DNA from 2 places in the Lysinibacillus sp. NPDC056232 genome. Region 1 is predicted to be linked to the other one. Evidence: riboswitches for the same ligand, from Rfam matches in the RefSeq annotation. Region 1 holds a riboswitch; the other holds the start of a gene.
The links. A riboswitch is a leader RNA that binds a small molecule or an ion and turns the genes downstream of it on or off. The one in region 1 is predicted to bind lysine.

Region 2: another riboswitch for lysine. It lies ahead of ACFCYJ_RS24955 (amino acid permease); the one in region 1 lies ahead of ACFCYJ_RS16755 (aspartate kinase).

What each region holds. Positions count from the first base shown of each region.
Region 1 covers NZ_JBHJTF010000023.1:42,029-46,901, forward strand. The annotation lists gene uvrC (excinuclease ABC subunit UvrC) at 1-1,176, shown strand, start outside; lysine riboswitch at 1,302-1,480, shown strand; gene ACFCYJ_RS16755 (aspartate kinase) at 1,716-2,942, shown strand; gene ACFCYJ_RS16760 (hypothetical protein) at 3,025-3,195, opposite strand; gene ACFCYJ_RS16765 (methyl-accepting chemotaxis protein) at 3,355-4,614, shown strand; gene ACFCYJ_RS16770 (hypothetical protein) at 4,815-4,873, shown strand, end outside.
Region 2 covers NZ_JBHJTF010000055.1:2,384-7,256, reverse strand. The annotation lists gene ACFCYJ_RS24970 (response regulator transcription factor) at 1-11, opposite strand, end outside; gene ACFCYJ_RS24965 (hypothetical protein) at 202-333, opposite strand; gene ACFCYJ_RS24960 (hypothetical protein) at 344-565, shown strand; gene ACFCYJ_RS24955 (amino acid permease) at 1,133-2,593, opposite strand; lysine riboswitch at 2,680-2,856, opposite strand; gene ACFCYJ_RS24950 (CynX/NimT family MFS transporter) at 3,032-4,240, shown strand; gene ACFCYJ_RS24945 (nitric oxide synthase oxygenase) at 4,319-4,873, opposite strand, start outside.

The DNA.
Region 1 (4,873 bases):
ATGCTAGCGGCCGCAGAAAATTTAGAGTTTGAGCGTGCAAAGGAATTTCGTGATCAAATTGCACATATCGATACAGTCATGCAAAAGCAAAAAATCGTCTCAAGTGATACAACTAACCGCGATGTATTTGGCTATGCCGTCGAGAAGGGCTGGATGTGTGTTCAAGTTTTCTTTGTCCGTCAAGGAAAGCTTATTGAGCGAGATGTCTCGATTTTCCCAATTTACCAAGAGGCAGAAGAGGAATTTTTAACGTTCGTTGGACGATTTTACGAAAAGCTAGAGCACATTAAGCCTAAGGAGATCTTTATCCCACAATCTATTGATGCAGATATTTTAACGGAATTATTAGAAGTTAAGGTACTTACACCAAAACGTGGGCAAAAAAAAGAGCTAGTTGAATTGGCGACGAAAAATGCTGAAATTGCTGTAGCAGCGAAGTTCCAACTTATTGAACGTCAGGAAGAACGCACTATAGGAGCATGTGAGGCGCTTGGTGAAGCTATGAGCATTTCTACGCCTTTACGGATTGAAGCTTTCGATAATAGTCATATGCATGGGACAGATGCTGTATCTGCAATGGTTGTATTTATCGATGGAAAACCCGCAAAGAAGGAGTATCGAAAGTACAAAACACGTACAGCTGCCAAGCACGATGATTACGGGGCAATGCAGGAAGTAATCCGTCGTCGTTACACACGCGTATTAAAAGAAGGTCTACCTTTACCAGATTTAGTACTAATTGACGGTGGGAAGGGGCAAATGGAAGTTGCAAGAGAAGTATTAGAGGATGAGCTCGGCCTTGTCATTCCAATTGCCGGATTAGCAAAAGATGAAAAGCATAATACGTCACAGCTTCTATTCGGTGATCCACCTGAAGTCATTGCATTAAAGCGCACAAGTGATGGCTTCTATTTACTGCAGCGAATTCAAGACGAAGTACACCGCTTTGCTATTACCTTCTTACGACAGCAGCACGAGAAGCATGCTATACAATCTGTCCTCGATCATATAGAGGGCGTTGGTCCAAAGCGAAAACAGCAATTACTTAAGCATTTTGGCTCTGTCAAAAAAATTCGTGAGGCAAGTGTACAGGCGTTAGAAGAAGCTGGGATGCCTGCTAATTTAGCTAGCAATATTCATGCTTATTTTCAACAAGAGACATTGTCAAAGGATTAGACGTATGCTAAGGTTGTATATAACATTGTTCTTCAATATAGCAATGTTTATGTACGGAGCCTTAGTTTTTTGTAGTTTCTATTTATCCATAAACTATAAGGTTCAATTAAATACATTCACTATTTAGTGATGATAGAGGTGCAAGATTTAGGAGTAGTACATTCGAGGACGAACAAGTCCAGTGAAAATGTATGAAAGGGGATCTTGCCGAAGTGGAGCATCGTTGTTTCCGATGCTGTGCTGGTTTTACATTTAAGAGATGTAAGACTGTCGATTCTAATCGTTTCGGAGAGCTATCACACATGCGCAAGTTACTTTATTGTACATGTTATAGGCAGCTTTCACGTTATGTGGGAGCTGCCTTTTTAGCTTTCTTTCAAGGCAGTTACTACTATGTAAGAGGTGATGCCAACCGTATTAGTTCAAGCCCTATAACTTAATGTCGCTTTGAGTTTGCAGCGTTATCTTTGTAAAGAGCGGCAAAAGTATAGCTACTTTATAATCAGCAAAATGATTAAATACAAAGGAGAATGATAAGGATGGCGAGAATTGTGATGAAATTTGGTGGTGCTACATTAACATCAACAAAGCACATTCAAGATGTTGCGAAAAAGGTGATTGCAGAAAAGGAAAGAGGTACTGAGATTGTCGTTGTCACTGCGGCAATGAGGGGGATGTCTAAAGAATTAGGGAAGATGGCTCGTGATCTATCAGACAATGCGTCTAAGCGTGAACTAGACGCATTGTTGTCAACAAGCTCACAACTATCAAGTGCATTAGTGGCGATTGCTTTGCAGGAAGAAGGATATGAGGCAGTGTCATTAACAGGCTGGCAGGTAGGTATTCAAACCGATGTCATGTATGGCAATGCACGTATTGACGAGATAGACGCTAGTCGAATAGAAGAGCATTTTATGCAGGGGAAGATCGTCGTCGTTGCAGAGGGACAGGGTATCTGTAATTCTCGGAATATTACGACGTTCGGTAAAGGTGGTGCGGAAACGACGGCGATAGCTATTGCTGCAGCATTGGAAGCGGAGCGCGTAGATATTTACACGAATGTAGATGGAGTCTACACAGCTGATCCAAGTCAGATTGCTGGGGCACGAAAGCTAAAAGAAATTTCCTATGATGAAATGCTAGAGCTATCAAACTTAGGATCACAAATTTTACACCCGCGGGCTGTAGAAATAGCAAAGAAGTTTCAAATCCCAGTTACCATTCGGTCGAGCGAAAAAGATACAGTAGGTACTTTATTGAAGGAGGAAGTTGAAATGGAGAAAAATTTAATTGTACGTGGTGTTGCCTATGAGTCAGACGTTATTCGCCTAACGGTGGGTTATGATGCTTATTCTAATGCTTCGTTAGCAGATATGTTCACAATACTTGCAGAAAATCGCATAAACGTCGATATCATCGTACAAGCAATAATTGATGGCTTAAAGCCAACTGTATCGTTTACCATTTTAAAAGAGGAGTTCGCCGATGCATTACGTGTCCTAGAAGATAGCAAATTATCACTAGGGTTTAGTTTTGCTGATTTTGAAATCGGCTTAGCAAAAGTCTCTATTATTGGCTCAGGAATGGCATCTAATCCAGGGGTGGCTGCCCGTATGTTTGATTGTCTACGTCGTGAAGGTATCCCTGTAAAAATGGTCAGTACTTCTGAAATAAAAGTGTCTGTCGTTGTTCCTCAGGACGAAATGATTTATGCAGCAAATGCATTACATGATGAATTTAACTTAGAACAAGCGCTTTACATATAATGTTGAAGAAGATGTGTCAGTAAAAGGCACATCTTTTCATGTTGTTGAAAAACTATTATGTCAATGAAATTAATATGTCATATTAAATAAAGTAGGGTTCTATGGCAAAACGAGGGGTTGATTTCCGTTCCGGCTGGGCTCTTTGCCGCTGACGCTTCGCTTTCGCGCAGAGCAGAGCTTCCTGGGGGCGTCCGATGAGCCACTTCACTCGCTTTGCTCGCTCCAGGGTCTCATCTGTGACGCTGATCCCCAAGGAGTAGCCCAGCCTCCACTCCAATCAACTACTTCACTTAGAATGAATCTTCTGGAATGGGCACATCTTTTTTTGTTCAGATCAATTTAATATTTTATCCAATTATATTGTTATATAATAAAAGTGACATGTTTTACCAAGTGGAAGGTGGGAGTTTGTATGGTATTGTTCGGTTTATTTCAAAAGCCAGTAGATGAAGGTGTTGAGAGAAACAACGATTTAGAAATACAATTATTAAAAAAGCGAATCCTGGAATTAGAACTTGAGCAGGAAAGCATTGATGTGAAAAATGCGATTTTAGACTTTGTCCTAGCGCATATGGAGCTAATTAATTTTCAAACGGCTTTAAAGGTTCAAAATGTTTCAGCGGGTGTAGGGGATATTTCAGCAATGAGTGAAGAAATGTCGTCAAATACTGAAGAGATGCTTGCAGTTGAGCAAAATGTTAATGCAAACATTCAAGAGATAAAACAGCATTCATTACTCCTTGTAGAGGAAATGGAATCATCCATTTCAAAAGGTGAAATGGTTCAGGAGTTGTTGGCTAAAGGAGGTCATTCAACAGAGCAGTTATCTAATGAAATGACTAAAATGGATGATATTGGTAAAAGCGTAACCGGGATTGCTGATCAAACACAACTACTATCCTTAAATGCCTCTATTGAAGCCGCACGTGCTGGCGAGCATGGAAAGGGATTTAATGTTGTCGCGATGGAAGTAGGAAAGTTAGCCAGCAGCTCGAAAGGTTCATTGCAAGAAATGACGAAGATTCGATCAGTCATTGATAAGAAATTACATAATACAATAAACAATATCAAACAAGTTGAACATTATTTAACTGACTTTTTAAGCATCATGAAGAACAATATTGCTAATTTGACTGTCACAAGCAAAAATATTGAAGAAGCAGCACATGGCATTCATCAAATGACAGCTGCATCAGAAGAAAATGTAATAGCTGTAGGTCGTTTAGCGGAAACAACGACTGAATTATCTCATACTAGTGACTTCTCGGAAATAATACAAAATCAAGTATCTGAAATGTTAAAAGCTATTGCACCTACAATCCGTAAGCCCAAAGAGCAAACGGTAGTGAGCCAATTGGCAGCAAGGTTAATGGATCATGCTAGCTTTTTACGAAATGCTATTCAAAAGGCTGGCCATAAAGAAACTATAAAAACGCATCATCAATGTAAGTTTGGGGAATGGTATTATGGCCATTTTGAGGAATTTCGAAATTTACCAGAATATCGACATATAGAACAACCCCATGAATTAGTACATAGGGCCGCACAAAAATTAGTGAATGAACTGTCAATTATAAACTTAGAGGAAATGATTCAACACTCACTAAATATTTTAGAAGCGTTTATTTCGTTAATAGATGTGCTTTTAAAAGAAAGACATGGCCAACTATAAATATAGAAAAGGATTGCCATTCATCAATTTGGAATGACAATCTTTTCATGTTGTTGAAAAAACTATTTTTCAATGAATAAGGTGTCCTATCAAATAAATTCTGGCTCTCAGCAAAGTGAGGGGTTGATTTCCGTTCCAGCTGGGCGCTTTGTCGCTGACGCTTCGCTTTCGCGCAGAGCAGAGCTTCCTGGGGGCGTCCGATGAGCCGCTTCACTCGCGTAGCTCGCTGCAGGGTCTCGGGCCAACACGATGTTGGTCA
Region 2 (4,873 bases), on a different contig from region 1:
TGCTTTTGCACGTTCATGCACCTCTTCCTAATATAAAGCAGTCTGTATATGACTTGTCATTACTATGATCATCACCACAAAGAGGGGTTGATTTCCGTTCCAGCTGGGCGCTTTGTTGTTGCTGTCGCTACGCTTTCGCACAGATAAAACATTTGTTGCTGTCGCTACGCTTTCGCACAGATAAAACATTTGTTGCTGTCGCTACGCTTTCGCACAGATAAAACATTTGTTGCTGCCGCTTCGCTTTCGCACAGATAAAACATTTGCCGCTGACGCTTCGCTTTCGCGCAGAGCAGAGCTTCCTGGGGGCGTCCGATGATCCGCTTGGGGCAACAGATGTTTTTTGCGCGAAAGCGTAGTGCTAACGAAGCGTCAGCAGCAGGATGTTGGTCACGAAGGCGTTATCACAGGACGTGATGGTTTTAGCCTTCGTTCCTCTATCGCTAATCCCCAAGGAGTCGCCCAGCCTCCACTCCAATCAACTTATATGCATGGTATACGTTTCAACAAATGTCCTACCCAAAATTTGATGATGTGTTATTTATCTATCATTTTACCATATTAAGGTTGTGCACCAAAAGTGGGGACGATTCGAGAAACTAAAGTCCCCTTTTTATTCTCTCCAGTAATTTTATCTGAAGCCTAAAATGCAGATTTGTCATACTGTATTGGTTGGTATATTGTTAGCAATAATCAAAATAATTTAGAAAGGACTGGAGAAATGACTTTTAGAAGGCATTACAGTTTTTTTCTATTGCATTTTGTATTATCGGGGTGTTATTGTTTTATGCTAGTTCATTAAGTAAGAACGGTATTTTTAGGATTTACTTTTATGTAGGTGCCCTACTCTGGATAATAAGTATTTATTTTGGAATATCCGGAATTAAATCAAAACAACCGGGTATTTCTAAATATTTAGGATTACTCATCATTTTTCTTATTCTTGTAGTCTACGGATCGATGATTGCTATTATGGGGATACGAGGTTTTGGCGCTTAAAGATTAATCGTTCATTGTAGTATTTTTTCTGACAAGATTGTACTTCTGAGGTTACAAATTTATTCATATTTTTTAACTTAAAAAACTGCCCTGCAAGCATTTTATATGACTCACAGGACAGTTTTATTTTTTATTATTCGACTTTTAAATCACATTGCTCTAATGGATGCATTTTTGTTTTATGCTTGATTTTATAGCCAAGCCATAAGAATAAGAACAGTGGAATACCGATATAGGAGACAAGGACTCCATACCAGTCTATTGTATTACCCATAAAGGCATTGTAGTTTTGTCCAATAACAACAATCATACAAACCGTAAAGGCAAATAGCGGGCCGAATGGGAATAGCCTTGCTTTATACGGCAGCAATTTCGGATCTAATCCCTGTACCTCGAATGCTCGACGGAAACGGTAATGGCTAAATGCAATTCCTAGCCAAGCAATGAAGCCAGACATCCCAGAGGCATTTAGAAGCCACATGTAGACTACACCATCACCAAAGAATGAAGCTAAAAATGCTAGGGAGCCTACAGCTAAAGTCGCCAGTAATGCGTAAATCGGAATACCTCGACGGCTTAGTTTAGCGAAAAATTTCGGTGCATGTCCATCTACTGCCAATTGCCAAAGCATACGAGAAGATGCGTACAGCCCTGAATTCCCTGCTGACAGCATTGCCGTTAAAATGATAGCATTCATCAATGAAGCAGCAAAGGCAATTCCTAAACGGTCGAACACCAGTGTAAATGGTGAAACAGCGATATCTTCAGATAGCAAACGTGAGTCTGTAAATGGAATCAGCAGCCCAATTGCACCGATCGCTAAAATATAGAATAAAAGAATTCTCCAGAAAACAGACTTAACAGCTTTCGGAATATTTTTACCAGGATCATCTGTTTCACCTGCTGTTATTCCAAGTAGCTCTGTCCCTTGGAACGAGAATCCAGCAGCTAAGAAAATACCAAATGTAGCAAGAAATCCACCGTGGAATGGTCCATCACTGATAAAGAAATTCGTAAAGCCTACCGGAGCGTTTCCTCCTAAAATACCAAAAATCATTAGGAAACTGATAATAATAAAAATGATGACAGTTACAACCTTTATCATGGCAAACCAATATTCACTTTCACCATAGCTTTTTACCGATAATAGATTGAACGTTAAAACGACAGCAATAAATAAAACAGTCCAAAGTGCTGATGAGCTATCTGGGAACCAATATTTCATAATTAATGATACAGCAGAAATTTCTGCCGCAATTGTAATTGCCCAGTTGTACCAGTAGTTCCAGCCAAGCGCAAAGCCTAGAGCTGGGTCTACAAATTTTGTAGCATACGTACTAAATGAACCCGATGATGGCATATAAGCTGCCATTTCGCCTAAGCTCGTCATTAAAAAATACACCATGATACCGATTAATGCATAGGCGAGTAGTGCACCGCCAGGGCCTGCTTGTGCAATGGCACCACCACTAGCTAAGAACAATCCTGTACCGATTGTACCGCCCAATGAAATCATTGTAATATGACGGCTTTTTAATTCCTTTTTCAGCTTAGGCGCTTTATGGCCGAGCTGATTGACTTTTATTTCACTCATGATATAGCTTCCTTCCTTTTATAAGAGGCAAAAAAATGCCATCACATGAACGTTGCTGTGATGGCTAAGTAAATCCTCTGTTCTTTCAAAATGATAGCTCAACACGTTGTTCAAACGTGACAGTTCTGTTCCTTTCGGAGACAGCCCCAGCATGAGGTTTTCAAGTCCCCTCACACTTCGGCAGTATTTCCTTTCAACTAATATCTCTAATGCTTGTCATTTCCATTAGCATACTCTTAAATACCGCGACCTCTACCTCATTATAAACATGAGGCATATAATTATTAAATTTACGATGGATATTATTCTAACATACAACCTATGACATTTCAATAACTCAAGTAACATTCTATATTTTATGAATTTTCTACTATTTTTATTATTGTGATAAAGTGGTATAGTGGTTCAATCATAATTGTTCTAACAGGGGGGATTTATTTGGCTACTCATGAACATACCGATACTTATCCTAGCAGGAAAATTAATTGGAAAGGTACAACCTTATTATTAGTTATCGGCGTAATTTGTATTGCCTCGACATTACGGATGCCGCTAACAGTTGTTGGACCTATTATTTCCTTTATCCGCGAAGACCTCGGCATATCCAATGTACTAGCGGGCTTTCTAACAACAATCCCATTGTTAGCATTTGCAATCATCTCACCTTTTGTACCAATTGTCGCACGTAAAATCGGGCTAGAACTAACATTATTTTTATCGACTATTCTTTTGGCGTTAGGGATTGTAATACGCTCCCTCGGAACAACTAGTTTGCTCGTATTTGGTACTGCGCTAATTGGTATAGCCATTTCATTCGGTAACGTACTTATTCCAGGATTGCTTAAACTGAAGTTTCCCTTTCACGTAGGTTTACTTATGGCATTTTTCACAATGTCGATGAATTTGACAGCTGGACTCGGTGCTGGTATTAGCTATCCTGTTGCCCATTCATCAATTGGCTGGCAAGGTGCACTGGCAGTCGCACTTGTTCTCGTGGCGTTAACTATTTTAATATGGATTCCACAGTTGAAATTTAATAAGCCTGAACCTAATGTTAAAACTACGAAAGAACGTACACCTTTATGGAAATCACCTGTTACTTGGGCAGTAGCGGGAACTATGGGATTTCAGTCATTATTATTCTATACAACCGCTGCTTGGATTCCTGAAATATTTATAGCACAAGGATTAGCTGCAGATCGTGCAGGATGGATGTTTTCCATCATGCAATTTTCACAAGTCCCAATGGCTTTAGCGGTGCCTATTATCGCTAGTAAAATGACATCTCAACGACCTCTCGTATTCATGTTTACGGCATTTTACTTAATTGGCTTTATCGGACTAGTGATGGAATGGACAAACCTCGCTATACTTTGGATGGTGCTACTAGGCTTAGCCGGAGGAGCTTCATTCTCATTAGCGATGATGTTCTTTACATTACGTACCCGTACCGCTTTTGAAGCAGCTGATTTATCAGGTTTTGCGCAATCATTAGGGTATTTATTAGCCGCAATCGGTCCAATCTTATTTGGTTATTTGCATGATTTATTTGGTGGCTGGAATACGGCTGGTTGGTTATTTGTTGTCGTAGTATTGATACTCTTCTTATGTTCATTTAGGGCTTCTAAAAATGAATATGTAAATTAAAAAAGGTAGCTCATGATCTTATTTCAGCAAATGTTTGGACACCCGCTGAAATAAGTTAACGTGAGCTGCCTTTCTCTATTAGTAAGGTGGTTTCTGATAAAAATAGTTCGGTGTATTGTAAACATTAACATAAGGCTTATGGTAAATATGAGTTGTAGCTGGAGAAAGGGGTGGAATCAACCATGTCCAATTGCCTGTAACCTCACGATTAGCTGCTGCTTCTGCTTCCTCAAACAATTTAAATTGCTGTGCAGCTGTATGATGATCTACAATGCTCACACCATCTTCTTTAAAAGAATGTAGAACTGCCATATTTAGCTCAACTAATGCTCGGTCACGCCATAAAGAAGCCTGTTTGGTTGTATCGAGGTTGAAAATTTCTGCTACAGCGGGCAGCATATTATAACGCTCATGATCTGCTAAATTACGTGCCCCGATTTCTGTACCCATATACCAACCATTGAATGGGGCTGCCTCAAAATCGATACCTGCCATTTGGAAGCGCATGCTCGAAATAATCGGCACTGCATACCATTTTAATCCTAGCTTCTCTACTTGTGAAGATTCAGGGTGGCGAATCGGTACCTCTAGTACATATTCGTCAGGGATTATAAACGCTTGTGGCTCTCTACC